DNA from 3 places in the Paenisporosarcina sp. P4_B8 genome. Region 3 is predicted to be linked to each of the others. Evidence: riboswitches for the same ligand, from Rfam matches in the RefSeq annotation. Region 3 holds a riboswitch; each other region holds the start of a gene.
The links. A riboswitch is a leader RNA that binds a small molecule or an ion and turns the genes downstream of it on or off. The one in region 3 is predicted to bind thiamine pyrophosphate.
Positions count from the first base shown of each region.

Region 1 (4,289 bases), on a different contig from region 3:
ATCATTTGGGAACACAACACCCATATCGGGGATGCTTCCGCAACGGATATGGAAGCGGCTGGCATGGTGAACGTTGGCCAAATTCTCCGCCTGCAGAACAGAAAAGAAAATGTCTTCGCTGTCGGGTTTGGCACATACAAGGGAACAGTGATCGCAGCTGACCAGTGGGCAAACCCATATGAAATAATGGTCGTGCCACCAGCTATGAAAAAATCATGGGAATACGCTATGCATGCAGCTGGTGAATTTAATAAGTTATTAATTTTCGATGATGACAATCGCCACCTGTTTGATGAATGGATTGGTCATCGGGCAATTGGTGTGGTTTATAATCCTGAGTTCGAGGCTTACGGGAATTATGTATCTTCAAAAATGGGAAGTCGCTACGACGCTTTCATTTATCTGGACGAAACCAAAGCCCTTACTCCAATTGAGCATGACAATCCATAATCACTCACTAATTGCACCGCATTTGCGGTGTTTTTTTGTTTTCGTTATTTAATTCAATAATGAAATAATGGTAAAATGTAACAATAATTAATTATGTACAATCAACAACTTAAGAAATATTTAATGCTTGTAGAAGGATGAAACTAAAGGAAAAGGACTGGTGGACGAATGATTATCATGATAAATGGAGCATTTGGAGTGGGGAAGACCACTGTTTCCAATGAACTACAGAAAGAAGTCGAAAATAGTATGATTTTTGATCCGGAAGAAATAGGTAGTTTGTTAGGAAAAATTCTCCCAGTAGATGTTATGGCTCTTGAAGCAAAAACAGGAGATTTTCAGGATTTGGAGCTTTGGAAACAATTAACCGTTACCGTAGCTGATCACTTAATCGCACAGTATAAAGTGAACTTAATTGTTCCAATGACTATTCGGAAAGTAGAATATTTTAATTACATATTCGATGGATTTAAGAAGATTGATGAACAAACAACCCATTTTTGTTTAACAGCAAATCAGGAAACTATTTTCGATAGACTTAGGGAACGTGGGGAAGAAGAAGGAAATTGGTGTTTCCAACAAACATTCAAATGCCTGAAAGCATATAAAGAACATTATTTTGGAGATTACATCAACACGGAGAATGTCCCAGTACATACGATTGTTCAAACCATAAAGGAAAAACTAAAAATAGTAGAAGCTGTTAAATAGATGAAGACTTTTGTGGTACATGGGGACATGTGACGGAAACTAATTTTGACGGAGGAATGACGATGGATGATTCAATCCATAAAATCTTAGAACTAACCAAACCAGAACAATTCGAATGTGCATTTCCACTAATGAAACAGTTAAGATTGGATTTGACGATGGAGTCTTTTCATGATTTGCTCGGGCAAATGACACAAGACGGATATCGACTTTTTGCCTTATTTGCTCAAAATCAAATCGTAGCTTTGGCAGGCGTAAGCTTGAGAACGAATTTTTATAGCGGCCGTCACGTTTATATTTATGATTTAGTTACGGACGTCTCTAAACGTTCGCTTGGGTATGGAGAGACATTGTTGGAGTTCATACATGAGTGGGCAAAAGAAAATGGTGCCGAATATGTAGCACTGGAATCGGGAATCCAAAGAACCGATGCTCATAGATTCTATGAAGACAGAATGGATTATGATAAATGGTGTTTTTCGTTCAGAAAAAAATTGTAAACGATGATGAAATGAGTTCTTTGAAGGAGTTGAAGGGTTTTTTCATTCTTGATGGAAACTGAAATTACTCACTACTATTCTTGAGATTTCCTGATAGTGTGCTAGTATGTAAGTAATTAAAATAGTTGCGGGGGGACGCATTGGCGTTGAGAAGGTTAAAACCTGACCCTTTGAACCTGTTCGTTAAGACGAACGTAGGGAGCAAAGTACATAGCGGTTTAACGCTTTTGTTTTGTACTGTAGCTCTCCATTATGGAGGGCTTTTTTGTTTCTAATTCAATATTTTAATTGCGGGGGGACTTTTTAGTTGAGAAGGTTAAAACCTGACCCTTGGAACCTGACAGTTAACACTGACGTAGGGAGCAATGTTTCATCAGAAACGCTCTTTTGTCATACGCAAAAGGGCGTTTTTTGCACTTGCGTCCATCCAAAGAAGGAGGACTAGTAATGACATTTTGTGAAGAAGTACGAAAAGAAACGGATCTTTATTGGCAAGGCAGTTTTGATCACCCCTTTGTAATGGGACTGGTGGACGGGACATTGCCACTTGAGAAATTTGCGTACTACATGATGCAGGACGCCTATTATTTAAAGCACTACACAAAGGTGCTGGCGATTGCCGCCACGAAGGCTGAAACGAATGAAGACATAGCATTCTTTTTAGAATCTGCCCGCTACATCAATGAAGCCGAGCTTGATTTGCACCGAACTGTTTTCAAAGAGCTCGGTATTACGGAGGAAATGGAAGCACACTTTGAACCTGCTCCGGCTGCCTACAACTACGTATCGCATATGTACAATGCAGCTCATAACGGGGATGTAGCAGAAGCGTTTGCCGCCATGTTCCCTTGTCCATGGCTCTATCAGGAAATCGGGGAGAAGTATAAAGACGCTAAACCAGGTGTCAAAGCTTATGAAGATTGGATTGCCATGTATAGTGCACCAGGTTACAAAGAAAAAATCGAGCATCAAATGCAAATGATGAATCGATATGCAGAGGAAAATCCGAATAAGAGAAGTGTGCTGAAAGGTCATTTTGCTAAGAGCTGCTATTACGAGTGGAAATTCTGGGAAATGCCTTGGACACTTGAGAACTGGGAAAACGAGGTGAAAGTCTATGCCTATTGAACAAATACGTCAAAAAAAGCCTCTCGTTCACTGCATGACAAACTATGTCGTGGCGAACTTTACCGCGAATGGGTTGCTAGCAATCGGTGCGTCACCGGTCATGGCGGATGAAATATCAGAAGTAGAAGAAATGGTTGCCATTTCCTCGGCTCTATTAATTAATATCGGCACAATCAATACACGAACGCAAGAAGCGATGCTTCTGGCTGGTAAAAAAGCGAATGAACTTGGTACACCCGTTGTTTTGGATCCGGTAGGCGTAGGAGCTACATCATTTCGCAAACAGGCAGTTAGGGATTTGCTGGAACAAGTTCGGTTTAATTTAATCAGATGTAATGCAGGTGAACTGGCTGCAATCGCAGGTGTTTCGTGGCAGTCAAAAGGAGTGGACAGTGGAGAAGGCGACATGGACATCGCGGACGTTGCCAAGCAAGTAGCGAAGGATTGGAATTGTATCGTAGCTGTGACCGGCGCTTCGGATTATATAACCGATGGAAACAAAGAATTTTGGATAACTGGCGGGCATGAACGAATGACAGAGATAACCGGTACTGGGTGTTTGTTGAGTGCAATTTGCACCGCGGCTTTAAGTTTGGATGGAGAGGCCCTCCTCAACTTACGCAATCTCCTTCAAGCTTATAAACAAATATCCGAGCAAACATCGTCTCAGACACAACTTCTTGGTTCTTTCCAGACTGAAGTACTAAATGCTTTGCATCTCTATTCCAAAGGTGAAGGAAAATGAACATTGTCATGACGATAGCAGGCTCGGATAGTGGGGGCGGAGCCGGTATACAAGCCGATTTGAAAACATTTCAGGAACTTGGCGTATTTGGTACGTCCGCGATTACAGCGCTGACTGCTCAAAATACGCTGGGTGTAGAAGGGATCTTTCCAGCATCACCCGATTTCGTGGCACAACAAATAGATGTTGTCTTTAAGGATATGCCCATCCAAGCAGTCAAAACAGGCATGCTCTTTTCAACAGAAATCATTGAAGAAGTAGCAAATAATTTGCGAGAAAAAAATGTGCAACTTGTCGTTGATCCCGTGATGATTGCCAAAGGAGGGGCAAATCTTTTGCAGAATGAAGCAGTGGAAGCTTTACAGACTAAACTTTTACCACTTGCAACAGTATTAACCCCAAATATTCCAGAAGCCGAGGTGCTGGCCGGTTTGGAAATCCAATCGGAGTCGGATATGCAAAGAGCAGCTAAAGAGATTTTGGGAATGGGTGTCAATTGCGTGGTCATGAAGGGCGGTCATCTAGAAGAAAGGGATACGGCAACTGATACAGTCTTTATGGCCGATGGGACAAGCTTCAAAATGGTATCTGCTCGTATCGACACCAAGCATACACATGGAACGGGCTGTACGTTTTCTGCCGCATTGACTGCATTTTTGGGACAAGGAATTCCTTTGAAGGAAGCTTTGGTCGAAGCGAAAAAATTTGTCCAGCTGGCTCTCGAGAATCCTCTTGGTATCGGCCATGGACACGGA
Region 1 covers NZ_JBFUHX010000006.1:72,629-76,917, forward strand. The annotation lists gene AC1DSK_RS07695 (erythromycin esterase family protein) at 1-450, shown strand, start outside; gene AC1DSK_RS07700 (AAA family ATPase) at 619-1,161, shown strand; gene AC1DSK_RS07705 (GNAT family N-acetyltransferase) at 1,224-1,661, shown strand; TPP riboswitch at 1,781-1,879, shown strand; TPP riboswitch at 1,944-2,040, shown strand; gene tenA (thiaminase II) at 2,109-2,789, shown strand; gene thiM (hydroxyethylthiazole kinase) at 2,779-3,534, shown strand; gene thiD (bifunctional hydroxymethylpyrimidine kinase/phosphomethylpyrimidine kinase) at 3,531-4,289, shown strand, end outside.
Region 1: linked by a shared signal. The riboswitch ahead of tenA (thiaminase II) and the one ahead of tenA (thiaminase II) in region 3 are both predicted to bind thiamine pyrophosphate.

Region 2 (4,289 bases), on a different contig from region 3:
TGATGTGCTAGGCTCTACAGTGCCATCAACTGTCGTGCTGAATACTGCGATTGAACCAATCACTAATACAATGAACCCGACAATTCCGAGCACCACGGGAATCAAGTGTGACAGAAGAGAGCGTTTCGCATGATACTTAACCTCAGCTGTCGGTGAAACGAAATATACGATTAATGGCAATAAGAATGGAGCGAATAAAATACTGAAATAACACAAAGCGGATAATATACGTTGATTATCCATTAATACTCCTCCTTTAATGCTTACTGCCATTTAATACGTTACAACATTAATAGAGGTTTCAAATCAATGCATATTTCGTTAAAATGTCTGCATATTGCTCAACGGATGATATCAATACATACTCTCCTGGTCCGTGCCAGTCGTCTCCGCTTGGTCCGAACTCAATTGCTCCAGCACCAGTTTTTGCATAGTAACGTGTATCCGCAGCTCCATGCTGCCCGAATAACACAGCCTCTTTTTGTGTTACTTGTGCTATAACACCAGCAAGAGATTGAACAAAAGCATTATCTTCGGTAGTTGTAATGGCGGGTGTTTTACCGCCAGGTTTGACAATGTTTTTGGGGTTAATAGATTGAGCAAGTTCAGTCATTTCTTCAATAATATCTTCCCATTTTTGTCCTGGCACAAAGCGAATATCGTAGTTAACTAGGCATTCATCAGGTACGACATTATATCGATCGCCCGCCTGGATTTTAGCCAAGTTAATGGAAGGATATTCGTAATATGGATTGCTTGCTTTCGTAAATGGTAGTGTCTTTAATTGTTCATTAAATTTAAAGGCTGCTTCAATGGCATTCGTTCCTTCCCATGGACGGGATCCGTGGGCAGCTTTTCCGAATAAAGTGACATCCGCATGCAGAATTCCTTTCGATTGAACACTAAGTTTCAGGTGAGTTGGTTCTCCGCAAATGACAAAGTCACCTGAGCGACCAATTTCTACAAGATGACCGGATGTTTTACTTCCACCCGTTTCTTCATCCGTTACAATATGTAAAACAATGCGTTGCTTAAGTTCTTCCCTTGCAGAATAAGTACGTCGGAACGCTTCCATCATGGCTGCCACTCCAGCTTTCATATCTGCGGATCCACGACCATACAAGCGGTCGCCTTCGATAACGGGATTGAATTGCTCGATTTTTCCAGGTACTACATCCACATGGCCATTCCATACGATGGTTGTGAGACCTTGTCCGATTTCAGCGTGAATCATCAATCGGCCTTCATTTTCAAGAACTTCATGTGTTATTTCATGACTATCGAGCCATTTTGAACAAAATCGAAGTGCTTCGTTGGCACCTTCTTCTGTATCACTTTTAATTGCTACCAAATTTTTCAATAACTCGATCATATAACTTCACATCCTCATTAAATTTTTATATTCAGTATACATACAGCTGTTCCAAAAGTCACAGAACAAACGAAACCCTCTTGCTTCTCTTTCCCTCTTTAGTTACAATTAACCCGTAATATCAAAATTAGATGTATTTACCACAAGGGGAGCCTGTAATGGCTGAGAGTGAGCGAGGAACGTTCTAACCCTTTGAACCTGTAAGTTAATGCTTGCGCAGGGATGTGGATAGAAACCGACTCCAACGACGTCAGGCTCTGTCCCTGAGGTCGTTTTTTTATGGTTTTTTTCACCCTGACATGCGATTTGCAGTACATCGCAAAAGGAGGAAGAAAGATGAATCGAAGTAAGTTGTTATTATTAATTGAAGTGGCTATTTTTGCAGGAATCGGATTGGTATTGGATATGCTTTCTATTAACTTATGGTTCCAGGGCGGATCTATTAGTCTTGTCATGGTACCAATCGTATTGATGGCTATTCGATGGGGGCTTGCGGGAGGTTTGAGCACGGGTCTGATTATTGGGGTCCTTCAAATTTTAGCGGGAAGAGCTTATATTTTATATCCTGCCCAAGGTTTCCTGGATTATTTCGTTGCGTTCACAGTTGTTGGCTTAGCAGCACTTGTCAGACATAAAGTAATACAAGCAAAAAATGAGCAGCGTAAAGGAAAAATGATTACTTATATCGTATTGGGAGCTGTTTTTGGTGGGCTCTTCCGGTTCTTTACACATGTAATCGCAGGAGTTATTTTCTTTTCAGAAGCTGCAGAAGGCAAGAACGTTTGGATTTATTCGCTCGTATATAACGGCGGTTATATGATTCCTTCCATTATTTTGACAGCAATTGTGTGCTCCATCATTTTCGTTGCTGCACCACGTCTTATTGAACATCGCAATAATGTTTGATTTATAGGTGTGTCTTTATTGAGTGGAATCATCTATGTTTGTAGCAAATGGACAGAATTGGTTTTGAATGAACAAAAACCATGTATAAACCCTGTATGGGTTGTTTTTAAAATTCGGCCGATGACGCAATTCCTCTATCGCGCATACTTTACTAGAGGTTTACCAAATGTTCAGAATGATTTTGGTAAATGGGAAAGCATCTTTTCTTGTGGTATAGTATGGGGTAGATAATTTGAGGAAGAAAGGGTTTAACGAATATGATTGCAAAAACTACTGAAGACTTTGAGTCGTTAAAAACTATCGGTCGCATCGTTGCAGAAATTCGCGATGTAATGCGAGATGCAACAAAACCAGGTGTCACGACAAAAGAACTTGATGAGATCGCTGGCCGTATGTTTAAAGAAAAAGGAGCTATTTCTGGTCCTAAAGGGGAATACGATTTCCCTGGATTTACATGCATCAGTGTCAATGAAGAAGTTGCTCATGGCATTCCCGGTTCACGTGTCATCAAAGATGGAGACCTAGTGAACATCGACGTATCCGGATCATTTAATGGCTATTTCGCAGATACGGGAATTTCATTTGTAGTGGGTGAAGGCTACGCGAAGAAAGAAAAGCTATGTACAGTAGCTGAAAGTGCATTTAACCGTGCAATGTTGAAAGTAAAGGCTGGTGCTCGGTTAAATCAAATCGGCAAAGCGGTGGAACGTGAAGCGAAGCAAAATGGATTAACTGTCATTATGAACTTAACTGGACATGGTATCGGAAAATCTCTTCATGAAGCACCCCAGCATATTTTGAATTACTTTGATGCATGGGAACCTACCATCTTAAAAGAAGGTATGGTTTTGGCAGTTGAGCCGTTCATTTCAGAAAAAGCGGAACATATCGTGGAGTCTGGTGACGGTTGGACTTTCTTGACTCCGGATAAATCATTAGTTGCACAGATTGAACATACGGTCATCGTTACTAAAGATGCGCCAATTCTTATTACGAAAATCGATTAAATAATGCGAAAGACCAACTGCTATGAACGCGCAGTTGGTCTTTTTTTAATAAATAGGATGCCCGCTAGCATGACTGCACATAAGAAAAGAGCAGCTGTAGAGACAAGAAGTTCTTCGAAACCATTTCGGACCGCAATTCCGATATAAGCCCAAATAAAGACAAATACATATGCGATATCAAAATGGTGGAAACGAATATGTAGTGCGAGTGCTGTTCCAACAGTCATCATGATGACTGCCCACAGGGGGTCACTCAATCCCCATCCATTCCACTGATATAGAGTTAGGACATAACTAATATTCGTAATCGTTGCAACACTGATCCATCCCAAATAAATTGATATTGGTAAGCGACCAGTAAGAAGGTTATCGGATACTGGATAAGTACGATAAAGTAAAATTAGTGTAATTAGGAATGCAATCATCACGACAACCGTAAATAAGAAATATTCATAATGCCATAAATAAATCCATGCCACATTAAAAATGCAACTGATGATAAACAGATTTGAGCGCTTTATATAGGTAGCGTCTATATCTTTACTCTTCTTCCACATGCCTATCAACCAAATGATCATCAATACATAAATAACGGACCAAATTGAAAATACATAGCCGGCCGGTGTAAATAGTACAGGAAGACGATTGGAAATTTCACCAGTTGTTTGATTGTTAATTGGTAAAATATTTGCCAATGCATTGAAAGTAATCACACCAATCAGTGCGATGACCATTAGTGCGAAACGAACCACAGCATTCACCTCCTATATATTAGTATAACGTCAGTCCAAAGCAACAACAAATTTCTATTTACCAAAAATTCCTTTAAAATGAAGTTTAAGAGAGATTGGAGGTCTCTGGATGCACGTTCGTTTAAATGATTTACAAATGAATCAACAATATGAGAACAAGAAAGATTATAAGAAAGAATTAAAACAGCTCCAATACGAAATGTTAAACGTTCAACAATATTTATACAACCAAAAAGTGGGCTTGATTCTGGT
Region 2 covers NZ_JBFUHX010000006.1:129,262-133,550, forward strand. The annotation lists gene AC1DSK_RS08010 (magnetosome magnetite crystal formation protein family) at 1-243, opposite strand, end outside; gene AC1DSK_RS08015 (M20 family metallopeptidase) at 302-1,372, opposite strand; TPP riboswitch at 1,508-1,612, shown strand; gene thiT (energy-coupled thiamine transporter ThiT) at 1,709-2,278, shown strand; gene map (type I methionyl aminopeptidase) at 2,536-3,285, shown strand; gene AC1DSK_RS08030 (TspO/MBR family protein) at 3,306-4,037, opposite strand; gene AC1DSK_RS08035 (hypothetical protein) at 4,147-4,289, shown strand, end outside.
Region 2: linked by a shared signal. The riboswitch ahead of thiT (energy-coupled thiamine transporter ThiT) and the one ahead of tenA (thiaminase II) in region 3 are both predicted to bind thiamine pyrophosphate.

Region 3 (4,289 bases):
CATCTTTATCAAGAAGCATTGCTCCAATAATATCTTGAGATAATGCAGGCTCTTTTTCTCTTACCTCTTCAGCTGTAAGCCAATCAGCTTGATCTCCACTTTGTCTCTGGATTGCAATGAATCTCTTATATTCCTGTTGTTCCTGTTCATTAATGGCAACCTTTAGCATGCCTTTATTTATGAGTTCAATATCTATTCCACTGGTCCCTTTTATTTCATCTGCTAGTCTTGTAAACATCGCTCTGCTTTTTCTAGCTAATTGAAAAAGTGGTCCCACTCCATCCAATTCTGCTTGAGCGGCCAACATTCCAGCAGCGGCTCCAGATGATTTACTTGCAAGTCGATCTTTTTCCAACAAAAGTACCTTAATCCCTCTTTTGGCAAGATTATAAGCGATGGATCCCCCAATAACTCCACCGCCCACCACGATTGCATCATACTGATATCTCATCAAATCCCCCCTTTTTCCCTGGAAAATTATTATGTCAATTGTTAGACGTTAGCTTTTGATAATATTCCTTTGCTGCCTCTAACGGATTATCAGCTTCTAATATTCCTGACATCACAGCAATACCACTCGCCCCAGCTTCGATTACTTCCCGAACGTTTAGCGGTTTTATACCGCCTATTGCAAATACGGGAATAGTAACTGAATGTGAGACGGTGGCTAATTGCTCTAAACCCTTTGAAACTAATCCCGGCTTTGATTGTGTGGGGAAAACATGTCCGAAAATCACATAATCTGCACCTTGTTCTTGTGCAATATGAGCCTCATCAATTGAATGAACCGAACAACCAACTCTTAAACTTGGAAACTGTATTTTCACAATATCAGCTGGTATAGAATGATAGGCGAGTTGAACTCCTCCAACCTTTGACACATAGGCCACATCTAGTCGATCGTTGATAATTATTTTAGATAACGGGACTTTATTGTCCGTTAATAAACTCACTAATCTGTAGATTTCTATGGCTGTTTTCGACTTCTCTCGAATATGGATGGCATCGATATATGGATGGATCGCCCCAGCTATTTCTGCTAATTGCTCTGGCTTCTGGCTTCCAGTTGATATGACATGTAGTTTTGCATGATCCATACTCTTTATCCCCTTTCAAAAGCCTAAAGTTGATTGCCTTATAAACTAAACGTAAATTAAATTAGAAAAACACAGTTTGTACCTACAATGGTGCGAACTGATGTCTTTTCTTATACTGATATCCAAAATATTTTAATAGCTATCAGTGCTAGAAAAACACAGTTTGCACCCACAATGGTGCGAACTGATGTCTTTTCTTATACTGATATCCGAAATATTTTAATAGCTATCAGTGCTAGAAAAACACAGTTTGCAGCCACAATGGTGCAGACTGATGTCTTTTCTTATACTGATATCCGAAATATTTTAATAGCTATCAGTGCTAGAAAAACACAGTTTGCACCCACAATGGTGCAAACTGATGTCTTTTCTTATACTGATATCCGAAATATTTTAATAGCTATTTCCACTTCCCTACGCCAACTACATTTTTCTATGTGTAACTTACTACTTCTTTTTGAGCTGGCCATTTTTCTAATGTATGGGCCATTTCCCAAAATGAATATTCGTATTGGCTACTAATGATAAAATGTTCTTTCATCCGTTCGCGGTCCTCAGCAGTTACTGTTTCAGCAAGCTTGTCTAGTCTATTAATTTGTTCCTCGACTTTCGCTCTAAACCATTCACCACCATATGCAGCAATCCATTCTTGGTAAATCGGTTCTTCAGGAGTACACGACTGAAGTCTCTCGCCGATTTCAAAATAAAGCCAATAACAAGGTAAAATGGCTGCGATAATATCGCCTAAATGTCCGTGATATGCTGCACGATACAAATGGGATGTGTAAGCATACGCAGTAGGCGAAGGCTTGAAATTTGCTTGTTCTTCTTCTGTTATTCCGAGTCGACGTGAAAAATTCTTATGCAGCGATAATTCTGCTTCATATGTGGCTTGTGCATGAGCTGCCATTTTACTCGTTGTTTCAAAATCATTAGCTCTTGCTGCACCCAAAGCTTGAACCTTTGCAAAGTGGGACAAGTAGTATGCATCCTGCATAACGTAATAACGGAAACACTCTAAAGACAATGTCCCATCCCCAATTCCTGTAACGAACGGATGATGAAAGCTTGCTTCCCAAATGTGATCTGATTCTTCTCTTAAAAGCTTTGAAAATGTCATAAAACAACCTCCAAAAAAGTTTTTCTCAACTGAATCGAATCACTTCCGCCAAATTTAGGGCAAATAAAAAACCACTCTCTTAACAAACATAAGAAAGTGGTTGTATTGGAAAAATAGTAAAAAAACATACTGCTCCGCAACTCCACTTCCCTACGCTGGTATAAACCAGATCAGGTTCTAAGGGTCTTAAAGCATTACTTTAATCTCAACCTTTATTTATGAATAAATGATTTCCATTTATCAATTGCAAGGTCCCCCTAGTGGAAGATATTACTATTCAGTTGTACATGAACATCATAACACGAATTAATTACTTATCAATCCAAAAATAAATTTAATGCATTTTTCTACGTAAACATGATAGCCAGTTTTTGAGTATACATGCACAAGTCGCCACAGTAACCATCCTGATAAATTCCTCTGCATCCCGAAAAGAAAAAGTATTTGACAGTCGTTTTACGATGTAATCTTCAGTTCATATTCCGTTCACTTAACACTAATATACTCTAGTTATCATAAAAAACGGAGGCGTAAAAGATGAATATTGCATGGAAAGAAATTAGGAAGAGTAAAGCAAAATTTATCATATTAGGATCAATTATATTTCTTGTTAGTTTTTTAACGTTTATCATTTCTGGATTATCGAATGGTTTATCTCAAGATAATGCGGCTTTAATAAAAGATCTGCCAAATGGTCAATTTTATATGAATGACGAAGCAAATGAAACCTATAATCTTTCGAAAATAGATGAAAATTTACAAGACAAAGCAATAAATAACCAGAAGGATGCAGCGGCACTTTCAATTCAGATGGGATTTGTGAACGATGCAGACGACAAACAACATAGCGTTGCCTTTGTTACTTCAACTGATTCGAAGTTATTTGAAAAAGTTGGAGAAGGAGAAATCATATTAGATAGTTCATTAGAAGAAGACGGCATAAATGTCGGAGATACCATAACGAACAATCAGTTCAGCGGTGAATTTAAAGTAAAAGGCTTTGTCGATCAAAAGAAATATAGCCACGCACCTGTCGCTTATATCAATATGGAAAACTACAAAGAAATCTACGGTGTGGAAGATATGCAATTGGTATTTGTACCTGGAAATGATAAGGAGCATGCAATTGACGGATTACAATCATTTTCAAACAAAGAATTTCTCAATACGATTCCAAGTTATAGCGCAGAACAGATGTCGCTCAATATGATTGTATGGTTTTTAGTCGTCATCAGCGGGATGTTGTTCGCGATATTCTTCTACATGATGAACGTTCAAAAAATAGGACTATACGGGATTTTGAAAGCACTTGGAGTTAAAACAAGTCAATTATTTGGGATGATGTGGTCACAGATGCTATTTATTACTGCAATTGCACTAACATTATCAGTTGCATTGAGCCAAGCTTTCACAATGATTGCACCTGAAGGAATGCCTTTTAGTTTAACCCTTCAAACAACGGTTCAATTATCACTCATATTCGTGGTCATCGGATTTGTTGGCGCTACGCTATCGGGTATCCAAATTAAAAAAGTCGAGCCACTACAAGCGATTCAACAAGGAGAGGTTTAATATGACTGTATTCACAATTGATGATGTCAAAAAAACGTTTAGAAATGGGGACGTAGAAGAGCAAGTATTAAAAGGAATCAATCTTTCTCTTCAACAAGGGGAAATAACAGCTTTAGTTGGAGCATCTGGTTCTGGTAAAAGTACGATACTTACAATAGCCGCCGGTCTTCAACGCGCAACGCATGGTCAGATTCTATTCGATGGGAAAGATTTGTCTAAGTTGAGTCAGGAGCAAATTCGAAAAATCCGGGCAAGTGAGTTCGGATTTGTCTTTCAATCCTCTCATCTTGTTCCTTTTCTCACTGTAGAAGAACAACTGATGCTGATGCTCGACGTTTCGGAAACAAAGATGAAAAAAAAGAAACAAAAAGAGGAAGTTGCACAAATACTTAAATTGGTTGATATGGAACACCGTAAGGATTCCTACCCTGCTTCATTGTCAGGTGGGGAAAAACAACGGGTGGCAATTGCACGCGCAATCATCCACAAACCTAAAATGC
Region 3 covers NZ_JBFUHX010000004.1:164,735-169,023, reverse strand. The annotation lists gene thiO (glycine oxidase ThiO) at 1-451, opposite strand, end outside; gene tenI (thiazole tautomerase TenI) at 486-1,097, opposite strand; gene tenA (thiaminase II) at 1,531-2,217, opposite strand; TPP riboswitch at 2,348-2,486, opposite strand; gene AC1DSK_RS06055 (ABC transporter permease) at 2,755-3,789, shown strand; gene AC1DSK_RS06050 (ABC transporter ATP-binding protein) at 3,791-4,289, shown strand, end outside.